Regions from separate parts of the Serratia sp. TSA_7 genome, predicted to be linked through region 1. Evidence: predicted binding sites of a transcription regulator. Region 1 holds the regulator's gene; each other region holds the start of a gene.
What was found. Region 1 encodes CRP, which controls carbon source genes, mostly activating them, when cyclic AMP is high. Its sites were predicted from a motif close to ATGTGANNNNNNTCACAT; they were not measured.
Positions count from the first base shown of each region.

Region 1 (6,292 bases):
GATGGTGCCACCGAACACCAATACGCAGCCGATCAGGGTGTCTATAAGGCGAGGGATCAGGAAATGTGTGCCGTTCAGCGCCAGCAGTTGCAGGGTATAGACCGCCGTCACCGTAAAGCCAATCACCGCCAGCCCGTAGTTTTTACGCGAAACCAGATAGGCCGCCAGCGTAATGACCAGCATCACGCTCAGGGTCGCGCCCTCGGGCATTTGCAACTGCAGCAACCCGGCGGCGATCACCAGCCCGGCCAACGTGCCGAGCGCACGGTGCTGGATGCGAACCCGGGTGGCGTTGTAGCCGTTCTGGCTCACCAGCATGACGGTCAGCAGGATCCAATAAGGTTTTGGCAGATTGAAAATCATCCCCAGGCTGCTGCCTGCCGCCAACATCACTCCTAACCGTGCCGCATTGCGCAGGGCGTTGGATTTGAACGACAGGTAGCTGAACAGCGCCGGCCAGAACGGCAGGCGGTTTTGATTGGCCATCAGGTCGCGACGGTATAACGGATGCTGGGTGCGCAGCAGGCGAGCGATACGGCTGAAGTGGTAGTAACAGAATTGGCCCACCGGATTGTCGGGGTGCTGTGCGGCCACTTTTTCCAGTGCCGCCAGCTCGTTGACCATGCTGAAGCGCTGAGAGTATTGATGATAGAGAATATCGTGCGCCACCGTGCGCAGCCGGCCGGCAATCACCTGCGCATTGCGGCGGATAATCGCTTCGGCCTGGCTCTGCTCCACCAGTTTTTGCACTTCTTCCGGCAGGTGCAGGCTGACGGTAATGTGTTCTTGTAAATCCAGCGCGACCTGAAAGGTTCGCTGCAGGCGTTTTTGCTCGAGATTATTGGCGTGCGGCAAAAAGTTGAGCTGCTGATACAGCAGGCTGATCAGGTCCATCACTTTTTGCTGGCGCACCAGCAGTGGCGGTAACGCGGTTTGCGGATCGGTATGTTGGGTTAACAGGGAATACTTGGCTTCGAAGTAGTCCGCCAGTTCCAGATAAAGCTGGCTCAACGATTCGCGCATCGGCTGTTCTTTCCACAGCTTGAACCAGAACCAGGTGAACAGGCCGTACCAGGCGGTACCCACCACATACAGTAAGGGGGCGTACCACAGCGGCACCGTGCCGGCCATGCTGAGTGAAAAGATGGCGGCGATCAACGCGGCGGGGAGCAGGCGGGCATGTAACGGGCTGATCTCGCCGCTGACGCCGAGCAGCAGAGCCAGGCCGAGCATCAACGCCGGCAGCGGCAATTGCCACAACAACGCCTGCTGCAGCAACAGGCTGCTGAGTGCAAACAGTGAGCCGCCGACGATCAGGCGTTTGAAAAAACGTTTGTGGGGCGTGTCCAGCCCGGCGATGTTACAGCAGGCGGGAACCAGGGAAAACAGCAGGCCGAGTTGCAGGTGGCCGATCAGCAGGCCAAAGAGCACCGGCAGACACAGCACCAGCGTTTGCCGCAGTGCGTAATTGACTTCCGGGTGGTAAATCAGTCGACGCCACATGATCGGTCGGGGCATAAAAAAACGGCGCGAATCATCGCGCCGTTTTTTCAGTGATTAACGTGTGCCGTAAACGACAATGGTTTTGCCGTGGGCGGAGATCAGGTTTTGATCCTCCAGCATTTTCAGAATGCGGCCGACGGTTTCACGTGAACAACCGACGATCTGACCAATTTCCTGGCGGGTGATTTTGATCTGCATGCCGTCTGGGTGGGTCATGGCATCGGGCTGTTTCGCCAGGTTCAGCAGCGTTTGCGCGATGCGACCGGTAACGTCCAGGAAGGCGAGGTTACCCACTTTTTCTGAGGTCACTTGCAGGCGGCTTGCCATCTGCGCTGACAGGCGCATCAGGATATCCGGGTTGACCTGAATCAGTTGGCGGAATTTCTTGTAAGAAATCTCAGCCACTTCACAGGCGGTTTTCGCCCTGACCCAGGCGCTACGCTCCTGGCCTTCTTCAAACAATCCAAGCTCGCCGATGAAATCCCCCTGGTTAAGGTAGGACAGGATCATCTCTTTACCCTCTTCATCTTTAATCAGCACCGCGACGGAGCCTTTTACGATGTAGTAAAGCGTTTCGGCTTTTTCACCTTGGTGAATCAGCGTACTTTTGGATGGATATTTGTGGATATGGCAATGAGACAGGAACCATTCGAGTGTAGGGTCTGTTTGCGGTTTGCCGAGAACCATTCGCTGTTATCCTCTGTTGTTATCGCTGCCTTGTGTCACAGGGGTCAGAGTTCCCTGTAAAACGTGCTGTCGCCGTTGTTTTAAGGGTGGCTGGCAGCAGGTTTTGAGGCGTGTCATAAATATACGCTGTCGCTCTAGCATATTAACTTGCCGGGAGAGCTGCAAGCTACATTCTATTAACATACCGGTAAAGGAGCCTTTCTCTGGGAGTTTCCCTGAAATCAGTGTCCCGGAAAGATTTATTGCGGCTCTGTTTGTAGCACAGAGTGAGGCGGGTGTCTCGTGTTGTCTTGCTCGCACATGACCAGCATCAGGTTCCGTTGCCAGTTTCTATGCGAAAGCGTACTCTGATTTTAAGAAATTAATCGGAGTGACCAATATGCAGGCAAGAGTTAAGTGGGTGGAAGGGTTGACGTTTCTGGGGGAATCCGCGTCTGGCCATCAGGTGTTGATGGACGGCAACGCCGGCGATAAAGCCCCCAGCCCGATGGAAATGGTGCTGATGTCGGTGGGGGGATGCAGCGCTATCGACGTGGTGTCGATCCTGAAAAAAGGGCGTAATGACGTGCGTGATTGCGAGGTGAAATTGACCTCCGAACGGCGTGAAGAAGTGCCGCGCGTCTTTACCCATATCAACCTGCATTTTATCGTGACCGGCAAAGATCTGACCGACAATATCGTTGAACGTGCGGTGAACCTCTCCGCCGAGAAATACTGCTCGGTGTCGTTGATGCTGAACAAGGCTGCCAGCGTGACTCACAGCTTTGAAATCCGCGACGTAGCGTAACGCGTAAGAATAAAGGGGCGCGGCCAACTGCCGCGCTCCGACCCATTACCCGATTTTTTTGCCTTCCAGCAGTTGCTGCACCAGCGGCGCCATGATCAGCTCCATCGCCAGCCCCATTTTGCCGCCCGGCACCACCAGCGTATTGATGTGCGAGATAAAAGAGCCTTGCAGCATCGCCAGCAGGTAAGGGAAATCGATCTGATCCAGCCCGCGGAAGTGAATCACCACGAAGCTTTCATCCAGTGAAGGGATGGCTTTGGCGGCGAACGGGTTGGAGGTATCCACCGTCGGCACGCGCTGGAAGTTGATGTGGGTGCGCGAGAACTGCGGCGTGATGTAGTTGATATAATCCTCCATCGAACGCACCACCGAATCCATCACCGCTTCACGTGAATGCCCGCGCTCGCCGGTATCGCGGATCAGTTTTTGGATCCACTCCAGGTTAACGATCGGTACCACGCCGACCAGCAGATCGACATGTTTGGCCACGTCGGTATGTTCGGTAACCACGCCGCCATGCAACCCTTCATAGAACAGCACGTCGGTCGGCGCCGGCAGCGCTTCCCAAGGCGTAAAGGTGCCGGGGACCTGGTTATAGGGCACCGCTTCGTCGTAGGTATGAAGGTACTTGCGTGACCGTCCGGTGCCGTTCTTGCCGTACTCGATAAAGCTCTGTTGCAGCAGACCGAAGTCGTTGGCCTCAGGCCCGAAATAGCTGATATGACGACCCAGATCGCGCGCTTTGCGGATCGCCGCGTCCATTTCCGGCCGGGTATAGCGGTGGAAGCTGTCGCCTTCCAGCTCCGCCGCACGGATGTTCAACTGCTGGAATATCTTGCGGAACGCCACGCTGGTGGTGGTGGTGCCGGCGCCGCTGGAGCCGGTCACTGCGATAACGGGATGTTTGGCGGACATGGTGGTTGTCACTCCGTGTTAAATGCGCCGGCGTCAGAGTAGGGTTATTGGTCTGTTTGACGCCCTTTTCGCCAAGGGCAAAATTCCGCGCGCGGGTTTGCAATGGTTCATTGTTACCTGATTTTTTCCGTCAGTCATAGAACCGGCAGCCACTAATTTTCTTCCTGCCCGGCACGGAACTGCCCGCGCGGCATGATGTTGACGGTTTCATGCAGTTCTGACCATACCAGCAGGACCTCGCCGTTTTTCAACTGGCGGCGAACGTCTTCCACTTTCTGCTCCAGCGAACGTTCGTGTTCGCCGTAGTCGGTGCCTTCGCGCAGCACAAAGGATTCGATCAGGCTGTTCAGGGTCTCGGTTTCCAGTTCTTTCCAGGGGATAATCACGGTACGGGTTCCAGATAAGGGGAAAGCCAGGATGGAATGCGGTATTCCAGCCACATGTGGGGTTTGTTCAAACTGCCGCCGACAAAGCCGACGTGGCCGCCAAACTCGGTCAGCTGGTATTCAATGTTGCGCGGCAGGCCGGCGATGTCGGGGATCACTTCGTCGGTCATGAAGGGATCGTCTTTGGCATGGATGATCAGCAGCGGCGTCTGAATTGCCGGTAACAGCGGCAGCGCGCTGCAACGGCGGTAGTAATCGGTGGCGTCGCTAAAGCCGTGGACGCGTGAGGTTATGACATCGTCAAAGTCGCGGATACGGCGCAGCGCCAGGAGTTGCGGCAGCTTGAGCGGCAGGGTGTCGGGGTAGTGCAGCAGCTTGCGGGTGGCGTTTTGTTTCAACTGCCCGAGCAGATAGTGCTGATAAACGCGCGAAAACCCTTGATCCATTCGCAACGAACAAGGCTCCAGCATCAAGGGTGCAGACACGATCACCGCCGCCTGCAACAGGCTGTCTGCCCCTTGCTGCGCCAGGTAGCAGGCCAGCATGTTGCCGCCGAGCGAGACGCCAACCGCCGCCGTCGGCACTTCGCCGTGAGTGGCGCGCAGCCACCGCAGAAAAAAGCGTGCATCCTCCGTTTCGCCGGAGTGATAGATGCGCTGTTTGCGGTTCGGTACGCCGCTGCAACCGCGAAAATGCATAACCACCCCCAGCCAGCCTTTTTCACGCCAGGCGTTGAGCAGGCCATGGGCATAAGGGCTGTAGAAGTTGCCTTCCAGCCCATGGAACAGCACCACGCGTGGCTTGCCGGCGGCCTGCGCCGGATCTTCGCTCCAGGCGAGATCGACAAAATCGCCGTCGGGCAATTCCAGCCGCTGCCAGTGCGGTTTCAACCGCACGCGGCGGCGCACCAGCCGTGGCAGCAGCGTTTGCAAATGTGGGTTACTGGCGCCGGTCAAAGGGCGAAAGGATTCATGCATAACCTGAGTAAAAATCTTATTGGCGGCTATTGTCTGATCAATAGCGCACTGTTAGCTTCAATACCATGAGTTAACAATAATACTGCAAAAAACGCCCCGGGTGAGGAGCACCCGCTTCATGGAACCGAGTTTATTTCTTTCGCTGTTAGGCTTCCTGTGGGTTGCTGCGATCACGCCTGGTCCCAACAATATGTTACTGACCACCTCCGGCGCCAATTTTGGCTTTATGCGCTCACTGCTGCTGATGATGGGCATTATGCTCGGCATGCAAAGCATTTTGCTGCTGGTGGCATTCGGCGTCGGCAGCCTGATTTTGGTTTACCCTGCGCTGCACCTGATCCTGAAAGTCCTCGGTAGCCTGTACCTGTTATGGTTGGCGTGGAAAGTCGCTACCGCCGCCTATGAAAAGCTGGAAACCGACGTGGCGCCGCCGCAGCCTATACGGTTGTATCAGGGCTGGCTGTTGCAGTTCCTCAACCCCAAGGCCTGGCTGATGGCATTGGGTGCGGTGGCGAGCTTCAGTCTGGCGGGCGATAAATATAACGCTTCTATTATGGCTATTTCGCTGGGTATTTTCGTGGTGAATGTCGTAGCCGGGGTGATTTGGCTGGGGTTTGGTACGGTGATTGGCCGCTTGCTGCGTAGCAAAAAGGCCTGGATCCTCTTTAACCTTTCCATGGGGCTGTTAACCGCGGCCTGTGTGTTACTTATCTGGCATTAAGGAATTGCGGATGACGGAAAATTATTTCCACGTAGTGGCGTTTACCGGCGAAGGCTTACGCGGCAATCCGGCGGGCGTATGCCTGCTGAAGCAACCCTTGTCGACTGCCGAGATGCAGGTCATTGCCAATGAGTTGTGCCTGCCGGAAACCAGCTTTGTCTGGGACGATGGCGATATGGCGGCTATTCGCTGGTTCACCCCGCAGCGTGAGGTGGATCTCTGCGGCCACGGCACGCTGGCGGCGGCGCATGTGATGTTCAGCGCGGTGAATCCGGCGCTGCAGGATATCCGGTTTCGCTCGGCCGGCGGTGAGCTG
Region 1 is NZ_JBQZFU010000008.1:45,047-51,338, reverse strand. Features, by position in the region: gene ACUTQW_RS20625 (YccS/YhfK family putative transporter) at 1-1,503, opposite strand, end outside; gene crp (cAMP-activated global transcriptional regulator CRP) at 1,558-2,190, opposite strand; gene ACUTQW_RS20615 (OsmC family protein) at 2,570-2,977, shown strand; gene ACUTQW_RS20610 (phosphoribulokinase) at 3,023-3,892, opposite strand; gene ACUTQW_RS20605 (YheU family protein) at 4,045-4,278, opposite strand; gene ACUTQW_RS20600 (hydrolase) at 4,275-5,255, opposite strand; gene ACUTQW_RS20595 (LysE family translocator) at 5,374-5,976, shown strand; gene ACUTQW_RS20590 (PhzF family phenazine biosynthesis protein) at 5,987-6,292, shown strand, end outside.

Region 2 (6,292 bases), on a different contig from region 1:
GCCGGGCTGATGCCGCCACAGGCGGTATACAGCGACAGCTTGCCGATAGGAATGCCCATGCCGCCGATGCCCTGATCGCCCAGGCCGAGAATACGCTCACCGTCGGTGACCACGATCACTTTGACGTTTTGCTTGGTGGCGTTTTGCAGCATGTCGTCGATGCGATCGCGGTTTGGGTAAGAGATAAACAGCCCGCGCGCGCGGCGGTAGATGTCGGAGAAATGCTCACAGGCTTCGCCGACCGTCGGGGTGTAGATGATGGGCATCATCTCGCTCAGATGCGCGTCCAGCAGGCGGTAAAACAGGGTTTCGTTGGTATCCTGGATGTTGCGCAGATAGATGTGTTTGTCGTTATCGTTCTTGAAATCCTGATACTGACGATAGGCGCGCTCAACCTGCTCTTCGATGGTTTCCACCGCTTCAGGCAGTAAACCGTGCAGGTTGAAATGGCTGCGTTCATCTTCAGTGAAGGCGCTGCCTTTGTTCAGCAGCGGAAATTCCAGCAGAATCGGGCCGGCGTAAGGGATGTAGAGGGGGCGTTTGCTTTCGTATTCAAGTTCCATTGTTTTGCTCTTCAACGTATCGGATAGCTTTTATGATGCCGATCCTAAAAGATCGGGAAAATATGTACAGCAATTGTTATCGGATCATGAGGTAAATTGGCGTAATTATCGACGATCACGTCCTAATTTAACTAAAGAAAGTGTTTTAAGACGTGAATGCCATTGTAATCGGCTTACGGGGCTGTTAACAGCGGCGCCGGGCGGCACCGCCGTGATCGGGATTAGAAAGTGATGCGGCTGACGTTTTGGCAACCCAGCGCTTCCAGCGTGGCGCGGGTAGCATCCCACTGGGTGAGGATAGCGGTTTGCGGCTCGGCCAGTACCGCGCGGCGGATTTTCTGGCAGTCGCTTCCGGAGACGTTCAGCAGAATCAACGCGGCCTGCAGCGGCGGCAGGCTCGGGTTAAAGGCGGCGTTCTCCGCATAGCGCCCGGCATAAATCGTACCGTCTTCGGCCTCCAGCGCGACACCGCTGTGGGCGTTGCTGTAGGGGGCATGGCTTTGGTTAGCGGCCGCCAGCGCGGCTTTCTCCAGTTCGTCAGACAGCGTCAACTGGTAGCCCTGATCGACCCGATCCATCAGCAGCGTGGCGATATCCAGGTCTTTCGGGCCGAACGAGTCCGGCAGATAGTCGCCAAGCGTGGCCGGCTCACGACCGGGCAGGCGAATTTGCAGGCCGCTGCCGCTGTTCAGTTCGTTCATAAACTGGCGGCAGTGGCCGCAAGGCGTGTAGTTAACGGTGATGGAGACCAGGCCAGGCTCACCGCGCAACCAGGCGTGGGTCACGGCACACTGTTCTGCATGAATGGTTTGTTGCATCGGCGCACCGCTGAATTCCATATTGGCGCCAAAATAGAGGTTGCCCCTCTGGCCGCGGGCAATGGCACCGACGTGGAAATGGGAGATCGGCGTCAACGAGCAGGCCGCCGCCAAAGGCAGCAGGGCAAATGCCAGAGCATCATCATCCAGCCCGCAGCGCTGCTTGATCGCGTCTACCTGCTCCGCTCTGAACATGGCCGGGAAATCAGGCGCATCAAAATAAGGCAGCAGGACGGATTGCAATGTCGCGGACAGTTCGCCGAAAGCGGTGTGAAAACGCGGGTGCATAGAAAATCTCTCTACAGGTTAACGGGATAACATTTTAGGCAGCCTTGAAGCAATAAAGTGTGATTTATATCTCTTTATTGATGAAATCACTGCAATGAAAACGATAAATGCGAGATGTATCGCAAGTTTCCAACCCGTTAACCGAACAGATGCAGCAGCACCGGGAAGACAAAGGGCGCCAGCAGAGAAGTAATAATCCCGCAGATCACCAGCGCCAGAGAGCTGAAAGCGCCTTCCTGATAGTCCATTTCCGCACAACGTGCCGTGCCTATGGCATGCGAAGCGGTGCCCATCGCCAGGCCGCGTGCCGAACGGGTGGTGATTTTCAGCATCCTGAACAGCGAATGGCCAAATACTGAACCGAAGATGCCGGCGAAAATAACGCAGACGGCGCTGATTGCGGGGATGCCGCCAAGGGATCCCGCTACCGCCATGGCGATTGGCGTAGTGACGGATTTCGGCATGATTGATGCGGCAATTTCCGGCGTTGCGCCCATCCACAACGCGATGGCGCCGCCGCTGATCATCGCCGTCATGCTGCCGATAAAGCACACTGCGATAATCGACTTCCAGCGAGCGCGGATCTGGTGCAACTGCTCATACAGCGGGAAGGCCAGCGCCACTACTGCCGGTTGCAGCAAATCGTTGAGAATTTTGCTGCCCTGAAAATAGCGTTCATAGGGAACGCCGGTCAGCAGCAGCAGGGGAATGATCACCGCCATGGAAACCAGCAGCGGGTTCAGCAGCGGCATCTTCAACCGCTGAGCCAGCCAGCGAGCCGCAAAGTAGACCAACAGCGTCAACGGCAATGACCACCAGATTTCATGGATCATTTTTTACCCTCCGCAGGATCGTCACTGCCGATGATTTTACGTTCACGGTGAAAATAATGAGAGGTGCAGGCGACGACGATCAGCACCATCAGGGTGCTGATAACGCAGGAAACCACCAGCGGGCTGAGATGTTCGATGATTTGGTCGTAATAGTTCATCACGCCGACGCCAATCGGCACGAACAGCAGCACCATATAACGGATCAGCAGATGACAGCCGGGCTTGACCCACTTCGCCGGCAAAATTTGGCTGGAGAGCAGGGCAAACAGGATTAGCATGCCGATAATGCTACCGGGAATGGCGATCGGCAGTAGCGCCGCGATGGCATTGCCGGCAAACAAGCAGAGGTAGATAAGGACGATTGCCCTCAGGTATTTCCAGCACAGTGTAAGCACGTTGGCCATCACCTTTTCCCGTTTAACTGATGTATTCATCATACAATTAAACTGTGACCTGCGCCACAAATCACACCATGAATTCTCTCTATGACATCCATGCCCGTTGGGCAGGTTGGCAGCACCGGCGAAAGGTCGCGCGCAGTCTTATTCCACGTAGGTGGCGATAGAGTTCGGTTGCTGTTTCTGCGCCAGCCGGTGGCCGAGGAAAAAGAATAGCAGGCTCAATAACGCGGCGGCAATCAACATCAGGAACATCAATGGCGGTGCGGCGTAGCTGAGGATAAAACCGCAGAGCACCGGGTTGATGGCGCCCCCCAACGCACTGAGGTTTTGCACGCCGTAGTAGCTGCCCTTCAGATGCGCAGGTGCGATAAAGTCGATAAACATATATTCCACCGGGATAACGATAATCTCCCCCAGCGTGAATATCGCCATGGCCACGGCCCACAGCCAGACGGATTGCCCCGCCAGCATGAAACCGATCAGCCCGACAATGAAAAAGAGTGTGCCCAGCGCCAGCCAGCGCAGCATGTTTTCCTGACGCATGCCCCGGCTCAGCAAATACTGCAACGCGATGACGATACAGGCATTGACGATCATCACCATGCCAATGATTTTGTACGCGAATTCGGCGTTCGATACGATAATCAGGTATTGCGACAGATAGCCGGTGAACTGGCCGAAAACGACAGCCCCCAGCGTACTGCCGAGCGTAAAGTAAATCAGCCGACGATCGCTGCGCAGGATGGCCAGCGTCTGACGAAAATCAGGCAATGTGGTCGGCGCAGATTCGGCGGCCGCGGGTTGCCCTGAATGCAACTGCCCACGCAGACGAAAGCTCAGTGTCGCCACCGTCAATAAGGCCAGCCCACCGGAGAGGTAGAACGGCAGCAGCGGGTTCAGCCCGGCCACCATAACGCCCAGAGATGACCCCACCGCCCAGCCGACATTTACCAGCGTGTAATTGAGCGAAAAGGCTTTTATACGCTGCGTGACCGGCAGCCAGTCGGCAAAGCACGCTTTAATGGTGATGCCCAGCACCGAATAGGCAGTATGCAGGATCGCCAGCACCAGAACGATGCCTCCCGGGCGCGGGATCCACGGGATGGCGAAAAAGCTCAGGGCGAACAGTAAAATGGAAAGCAGGATCAATGTGTTTTTGTTGAACTTGTCCACCAGATAGCCACCATACAGGCTGGCGAAAATGCCGATCGCCAGGCTGATGCCCAGAATAATGCCGACGCTTTTCGGCAACAGGTGGAAATGCCCGGTGAGGTAAATAGTAATGAACGGCAGCGTGACGCCGCGGCCAATGGTCAACACCAGCGAACTGGCCAGCAGTGCGATGATCAGCGGTGGGAATCCCTTCATGTCGGACCTGTTTATGCATACAGCTATTGAGCGATGTTGATAACATAGCTCATTTTGGCCGACTGGGAAGATGCTGTGTGAAAAAAAGAGGTTACGCCGCCGCTTTTCACGCTGCCGCTGCCCCGAACAATAGGGGCGCCGCATGCAGCGCCCCTCTTTATCTGGGGATCAGCGGAAGAGATTATTTGCCCGATTTAGCCTGCAGCGTGGCGAACCAGGGCTGGATAAAATCGTTGCTGCTGCCCCAGCCCGGGATAATTTTTGCCAGCCCGGCCACGTTGACCGGCCCCGGCTGGCTGGCCAACAACGCCTGCGGAATAGACGCGGCCTTGAACTCATAGGTTGCAGGCGTAGGTTCACCGGCAATTTTGTTCGCCACCAGACGCAGGTTTACCGCACCAATCAGCTTGGTATCCACCGCTACGCTGACTTTCCACGGGCTATTGGCTTCGCGCATCAGTTGCAGATCCTGATTGGAGATATCGATGCTGTACAGTTTGATTTCGGTACGGCCATTTTCTTTCAGAGCCTTGTAGGCGCCTTGGCTAAAGGCATCCCAGGTGCCCCAGATCGCGTCAATCTTGCCTTTCGGATATTTGGCCAGCACCGCGCCAACCTTGTTGGCGGTATCGCCCTGCACGTCCGATGACACTGCGCCGATCGATTCCAACTCATGAATGCCCGGATTTTGCTTCAGCAACTGCTGGTAGGCAGCCTGACGGCGCTCCATCGGCGGGAAACCGGCGACCCAAAGCTTGATGATATTGGCTTTCCCGTTGAAGTCTTTAATCAGTTGGCCGAACGACTCATTTGCCAGCGAAGCGTCATCCTGTTGCGAAACCGTTACGCCGGGAATGCTGCCGCTGACGTCGGTATCAAATACGGAGACGGCAATGCCCGCCGCCGCAATGCGTTTGACCAAATCGGTGGAATAGGGCGCACGGCCCTGCGAGAGAATAATGCCGTCATATTTTTGGCTGACAGCCTGGTTCACGAAATCTTGAAAACGCGCATCGTCACCGTTGCTGAGGAAGGTATCTACTTTGAAACCCAGCTTACGCCCTTCCTGAATGGCGCCGGCCAGAAACTGAGTGGTGTTGTCGTCTGAACCCAGATTGCGGATCACTGCAATGCGGATCGGCCCCTGATGCTGGGCGATGGCGGTTGGCACCGGAGCCGGCGTGGACGATTCTGCGGCGAACAGTGGCAGGGCGGCCAGCAGGCCAATGGCCAGTAGCGGTGTTTTTATCGTTTTCATTATTATTGGCTCCAAAAGCAGGTGATGGCTATCCCGGTAAGGCGTTATTTATAGCAGTCCTTACATCTGGACGTCTATATGTAGTGCTGAAATATATCGCTTTTGGGCGGCATGCAAAATTTGCCTGCGATGGCGTCTTTTGAGGGGGGCACAAATAAAAAAGGGCCAAGCTGTTGCTTGGCCCTTATGGCAGTAAAGCGGAAGTTACTTCACCTGCATTCCTGGCTGAGCACCGCTGTCCGGGCTGAGCAGGAAGATCTCTTTGCCGCCAGGGCCGGCAGCCATCACCATGCCTTCAGAGATGCCGAAACGCATTTTGCGCGGCGCAAGGTTGGCGACCATGATGGTCAGGCGGCCTTCGAGCGCTTTCGGATCCGGGTAGGCGGAACGGATGCCGGAGAAGATCTGACGAGACTCGCCGCCCAGATCCAACTGCAGTTTCAGCAGTTTGTCAGAGCCTTCGACAAAGTCGGCGCTCTTGATCAAGGCGATGCGCATATCAACCTTGGCGAAATCGTCAAAGGTGATGGTTTCCTGAATCGGATCTTCAGCCAGCGGGCCGCTGACCACTTTAGCCGCTGCCATGTCTTCTTTTGAAGCGCTGACCATTTCATTCACCTTGTCCAGGTCGATACGGTTGAACAGGGCTTTGAACGCATTGACCTGATGGCCCAGCAGCGGCTGCTGGATCGCATCCCAGGTCAGTTCGCAGTTGAGGAAGGCTTCGGTACGTTCCGTCAGCGATGGCAGCACCGGCTTGAGG
Region 2 is NZ_JBQZFU010000001.1:390,469-396,760, reverse strand. Features, by position in the region: gene ACUTQW_RS01925 (NAD-dependent malic enzyme) at 1-563, opposite strand, end outside; gene cdd (cytidine deaminase) at 785-1,669, opposite strand; gene ACUTQW_RS01915 (CidB/LrgB family autolysis modulator) at 1,807-2,502, opposite strand; gene ACUTQW_RS01910 (CidA/LrgA family protein) at 2,499-2,906, opposite strand; gene ACUTQW_RS01905 (MFS transporter) at 3,045-4,271, opposite strand; gene ACUTQW_RS01900 (sugar ABC transporter substrate-binding protein) at 4,453-5,529, opposite strand; gene metG (methionine--tRNA ligase) at 5,734-6,292, opposite strand, start outside.
Region 2: the regulator CRP is predicted to act here: its motif matches at 2,949-2,966, upstream of ACUTQW_RS01910 (CidA/LrgA family protein).

Region 3 (6,292 bases), on a different contig from region 1:
TGCTGGGCATCGAGTCCGCCCGCACCCTTCGCGGCCACCGTTTTATGGGTGAAGCCGAGTTCACTATCGACAACGCCGACCAATACCCGCAGATCCTGCTGGAGCGCGGTAAAGTGATTGCCGATTACGAAGCTCGCAAGGCGCTGATCAAACGTGACGCCGAGCTGGCGGCGCAGCAGATTGGCGGCAAGGCCGATCTGAGCGAAAGCCTGCTGGAAGAAGTGGCCTCGCTGGTGGAATGGCCGGTGGTGCTGACCGCCAAATTCGAAGAGAAATTCCTGGCGGTGCCGGCGGAAGCGCTGGTGTACACCATGAAGGGCGACCAGAAGTATTTCCCGGTGTATGACGCCGCGGGCAAACTGCTGCCGAACTTTATCTTCGTGGCCAATATCGAATCCAAAGATCCGCAGCAAATCATCTCCGGTAACGAGAAGGTAGTGCGTCCGCGTCTGGCCGATGCCGAGTTCTTCTTCAACACCGACCGCAAAAAACGTCTGGAAGACAATCTGCCGCGTCTGGAAACCGTGCTGTTCCAACAGCAACTGGGTACCCTGCGCGACAAGACCGATCGCATCCAGGCGCTGGCGGGCTGGGTTGCCGGCCAAATTGGCGCCGACGTAAACCACGCCACCCGCGCGGGCCTGCTGTCGAAGTGCGATCTGATGACCAACATGGTCTTCGAATTCACCGACACCCAGGGCGTGATGGGCATGCACTACGCGCGCCACGATGGCGAAGCGGAAGACGTTGCCGTTGCGCTGAACGAGCAGTATCAACCGCGTTTTGCCGGCGATGCGCTGCCGGAATCGCTGGTGGCCTGTTCGCTGGCGATCGCCGACAAGATGGACACCCTGGCCGGTATTTTCGGCATCGGGCAACATCCGAAAGGCGACAAGGATCCGTTCGCTCTGCGCCGTGCCGCATTGGGCGTGCTGCGTATCATCGTCGAGAAAAACCTGCCGTTGGATCTGCAGACCCTGACCGAAGAGGCCGTGCGCCTGTACGGCAGCAAGCTGAGCAACGCCAAGGCCGTCGACGAGGTTGTCGAATTCATGCTGGGCCGTTTCCGCGCCTGGTATCAGGAAGAAGGCCACGCCGTCGACACCATTCAGGCGGTGTTGGCACGTCGTCCGACCAAGCCGGCGGACTTCGACGCGCGCGTCAAAGCGGTGACTCACTTCCGTACGCTGGAAGAAGCGGCGGCGCTGGCGGCGGCCAACAAACGAGTGTCCAATATCCTGGCTAAATCCACCGATACGCTGAACGATCGCGTTCACGCAGCGGTATTGAAGGAAGCGGCCGAGATCCAACTGGCGACCCATCTGGTGGTGCTGCGCGACAAACTGGAGCCGGTGTTCGCGGCAGGCGACTATCAGGATGCGCTGGTGCAACTGGCTGCGCTGCGCGAGCCGGTGGATGCGTTCTTCGACAACGTAATGGTTATGGCCGAGGATGACGCCGTGCGCGTCAATCGCCTGACGCTGCTGAGCAAGCTGCGTGAGCTGTTCCTGCAGGTGGCGGATATCTCCGTATTGCAGTAAGCGGTTCTGCCGTGAAAAAGGCGCCTGCGGGCGCCTTTTCTATTGCCGGCGGCGCTGTGCTGCGCCTTCTGCGGTGAGTCGGTATTTTTGCAGACGGCTGTTGGGTTTATCCGGTAGCGTCATTTCGATCCATCCAGCATTCAGCGCAGGTTGCAGATAACGTTCGCGGAAAGATTTCCGATCCTGCAGTTGCAGAGCGCTCTGAATGGCCTCGCGCGACATCTCTCCCTTTAGCGCCGCTAACAGCTCGCCGACTTGGGGGGGGACTTGGGGGGTAAGACTTTGCTCCAGCGCCCGCAAAATCATCTCCAGCATAAACTCCACAAAGGGTGCGCAGTCGGTGCGTGTGACAGAGTCCCCGTTACCGCCCATGAGCGGCCTTTCGCCACAGAATCGCAACCGAATGGTGAATCGCGTATCGGATCGCACGCAGTTGATCTATTCTTATAGGCGCACGGAGTGCAACAAAAGGGACGGAGTCCGATGAGAAAGCAGGTTTATAACAGGAGTTATGTCACATGGCGGTAGGGATCCAGAGCAGAGTTTTCGCGCGTTGGTTGGCCCCGGTATTGGCATTGTTGGTGGTCATGCAATTGACTGCCTGCGGCGATAAAGAGCCGGAACAACGCAAGGCGTTTGTTGATTACTTACAGAATACGGTTATGCGCAGCGGCGCGAAAATCCCGACGCTGAGCGAAGATCAGAAGCAGAAATTCGGCAACTATGCCGGTGATTACGCCATCCTGGTCGGTTTTTCACAGCAGTTGTCTAAATCGCTGGATGCCAGCCTGACGCCGGCGTTGGATCAGATTAACCAGATCCGCACCGCGCAGGATTACATGAGCAAGCGCGATTCGCTACAGCAATCCGTTGGGGCGTTGAACCTGCTGGGCCAGCAGATTCAGTCTGCCAAGTCACAGGCGGACACCTCCCGGGCGGCGCTGAAGCAACCTGACGATCTGAAAGCCGTTTATAATCAAGTGTATGACAAGATTGTCACCGGGCCGGCCAATGCGCTGATGCCGGTTATCCCTACCACCGCCAGTTTCGTTCAGGATCTGGTGCAGGTCGGGGATTTCCTGCGCACTCAGGGCAATCAGGTGAGCTTTAACAATAACGGTGTGCAGTTCCGTACTTCGCAGCAGGCAACGCAATACAACACCATGATGTCGAATCTGGTGGCCAAGCAGCAGGATTTGCTGAATGCACAGAAAACCGTCGCGAGCGTGACCCAGTAATTGTTTTTAAGAGGCCGGCTTGCCGGCTTCTGTTATTTATCCCCCCGGCTTTCCAATAGCTTGCTCACTTCTTCCCCATCGCTTCTGTACTACACTCAATTCATCATCGTATTTCGTCATGTAGTTTTCTTACATTCATCACGTCGCTATTTCCCTACGGGATGAGTGCTCACAGGGAAGGTCTTCCCCAAACCAGGATTCGGTAGTCACCGATAAAATAAATTGTGATTAATGTCACAATTTAAAAACAAACACGCGACTTTAAAGTGTGATGTTAATCACTATTTTTGTGCATTTACGCAGGTTTTGTTCTCGTTGTGTTTTTTTTACACGGAGTAATTGTGACGAATATCACTATAAGTGCCCGGTGTATGGGATGTTTGGTGTGACGTGTATCACGAAATTTCCGTGAGGTTCGCGTGGTAAAAACAGCGTGATAGAGTCCACTCGCAGACAGCACCAACACGGCTGGATCGTAACAACAATAATCACGCGCTCTATTGTCAGCGCGTAACAATAGGGGTGTGTTCTATGTTTTCACCAGACATCAAAGTCAAAGTTCAAAACTTTGGCCGCTTCCTGAGCAACATGGTGATGCCCAACATTGGCGCCTTTATCGCCTGGGGTATCATTACCGCGTTATTCATTCCTACCGGCTGGCTGCCGAATGCAACTCTGGCCAAACTGGTTGGCCCGATGATCACCTACCTGCTGCCGTTGCTGATCGGTTTCACCGGCGGGCGTCTGGTGGGCGGCGATCGCGGCGGTGTGGTCGGTGCCATCACCACCATGGGGGTGATCGTCGGTGCTGACATGCCGATGTTCCTCGGTGCAATGATCGCCGGTCCCTTGGGCGGCTGGGCAATCAAGCATTTTGACCGCTGGGTCGACGGCAAAATCAAAAGCGGTTTCGAGATGCTGGTGAACAACTTCTCGGCCGGCATTATCGGTATGCTGCTGGCGATTTTGGCCTTCCTGGGTATCGGGCCGCTGGTTGAAGTGCTGTCCAAGCTGCTTGCGGCCGGCGTGCACGTCATGGTGGTGAACAACCTGTTGCCGCTGGCGTCCATCTTCGTCGAGCCGGCGAAAATCCTGTTCCTGAACAACGCCATCAACCACGGTATCTTCTCGCCGTTGGGCATCCAGCAGGCGACAGAGGCCGGCAAGTCGGTGTTCTTCCTGATTGAAGCCAACCCGGGCCCGGGCATGGGTGTGCTGATGGCTTACATGTTCTTCGGCCGTGGCAGCGCCAAGCAGTCTGCCGGCGGTGCGGCGATCATTCACTTCCTTGGCGGTATCCACGAAATTTACTTCCCGTACGTGCTGATGAACCCGCGCCTGCTGTTGGCGGTGATTCTGGGCGGCATGACCGGCGTGTTCACGCTCACCATGCTGAACGGCGGCCTGGTTTCTCCGGCTTCGCCTGGCTCCATCCTGGCGGTGCTGGCGATGACGCCGAAAGGCGCTTACTTCGCCAATATCGCGGCGGTGGCGGCGGCCTTCGCCGTGTCCTTCGTGGTCTCCGCTTTCCTGCTGAAAACCTCCAAAGTGAAGGACGAGGACGATCTGGAAGAAGCGACCCGCCGCATGCAGGAGATGAAATCTCAGGCTAAAGGCGGTGCCGCAGTACAAGCTGCTGTGGACGGCGATTTGACAACCGTACGTAAAATCATCGTCGCCTGCGATGCGGGTATGGGCTCCAGCGCCATGGGCGCTGGCGTGCTGCGCAAAAAAGTGGCGGACGCCGGGCTGAAAAACATCTCCGTGACCAACAGCGCCATCAACAGCCTGCCGGACGATGTGGATCTGGTGATCACCCACCGCGATCTGACCGAGCGTGCGATGCGTCATGCGCCGCAGGCCCAGCACATCTCGCTGACCAACTTCCTCGACAGCAAGCTGTACAGCGATCTGACCGAACGCCTGGTGGCGGCCAACAAAACCACCGACAACCAGCAAAAAGTCATCAACACGTTGGACGACAGCTTTGAAGCGACCGAGCAAAACCTGTTCAAACTGAGCGAAAGCAACGTGTTCCTTAACCTGCAAGCCAGCGACAAAGAGCAGGCGATACGCTTCGCCGGCGAGCAGCTGGTTAAAGGCGGCTACGTAGAGCCGGAATACGTCCCGGCGATGCTGGAGCGTGAAAAACTCACCTCCACCTATCTGGGCGAGTCGATCGCGGTGCCGCATGGCACCATCGAAGCCAAAGATCGGGTGCTGCGCACCGGCGTGGTGTTCTGCCAGTATCCGCAGGGCGTGCGTTTCGGGGATGAAGAGGATGAAGTGGCGCGGTTGGTTATCGGTATTGCCGCCCGCAACAACGAACATATCCAGGTGATCACCAGCCTGACCAATGCGTTGGATGATGAAGGCGTCATCGAGCGGTTGGCGAATACCACCAGTGTGCAGGAAGTGCTGGACCTGCTGGGTGGCAAAAAAGTCGGATAACAGAATCATTTTAAAGGGTGCAGCTTGCTGCACCCTTCGACATTGGAAAGGTAGGAATATGAAAGCATTACATTTCGGTGCAGGGAATATTGGGCGTGGCTTTATCGGCAAACTGCTGGCGGACGCGCACGCCGAACTGACCTTTGCCGACGTTAACCAAACCGTGCTGGACTTGCTGAACAGCCGCAAAAGCTATCAGGTTCACGTCGTGGGTGAGCAGGCTCGGGTTGAGAGCGTGAATAACGTCAGCGCGGTTAACAGCGGCAGCGAAGAAGCGGTGGCGCTGATCGCCGAAGCGGACATCGTGACCACCGCCGTCGGCCCGCAGATCCTGGCTAAAATTGCCGGCACTGTCGCCAAAGGGCTGATCAAACGCCATCAGCAGGGCAACACTCAGCCGCTGAACATCATCGCCTGCGAGAACATGGTGCGCGGCACCAGCCAGTTAAAACAGCACGTGTTCGACGCGCTGCCGCAAGATGAGCAGGCGTGGGTCGAACAGCATATCGGTTTTGTCGATTCGGCGGTGGACCGCATCGTGCCGCCGGCGGAAGCGGGCAGCAACGATCCGTTGGAAGTGACGGTAGAAACCTTCAGCGAATGGATTGTCGATCAGACCCAGTTCAAGGGGCAGCCACTGGCGATCGCCGGCATGGAACTGACCGATAACCTGATGGCCTTTGTCGAACGCAAGCTGTTTACGCTCAATACCGGCCACGCCATCACCGCTTACCTTGGCCAACAGGCCGGTCTGCTGACCATTCGTGATGCGATCCTCGACTCGGCCATCCGCCGCGTGGTGAAAGGCGCGATGGAAGAGAGCGGTGCGGTGTTGATCAAACGCTACGGCTTTGACGCCGACAAGCACGCCGCCTACATCGACAAAATCCTCAGCCGCTTTGAAAACCCGTATCTGCACGATGATGTCGAGCGCGTGGGCCGCCAGCCGCTGCGTAAACTGAGCGCCGGTGACCGCCTGATCAAACCTCTGCTGGGCACGCTGGAATATGGCCTGCCGCACGACAACCTGATCCAGGGCATCGCCGCCGCCATGAGCTACCG
Region 3 is NZ_JBQZFU010000005.1:220,798-227,089, reverse strand. Features, by position in the region: gene glyS (glycine--tRNA ligase subunit beta) at 1-1,541, shown strand, start outside; gene ACUTQW_RS17635 (Fic family protein) at 1,581-1,913, opposite strand; gene ACUTQW_RS17630 (DUF3053 domain-containing protein) at 2,060-2,779, shown strand; gene ACUTQW_RS17625 (PTS mannitol transporter subunit IICBA) at 3,311-5,230, shown strand; gene ACUTQW_RS17620 (mannitol-1-phosphate 5-dehydrogenase) at 5,289-6,292, shown strand, end outside.
Region 3: the regulator CRP is predicted to act here: its motif matches at 3,046-3,063, upstream of ACUTQW_RS17625 (PTS mannitol transporter subunit IICBA).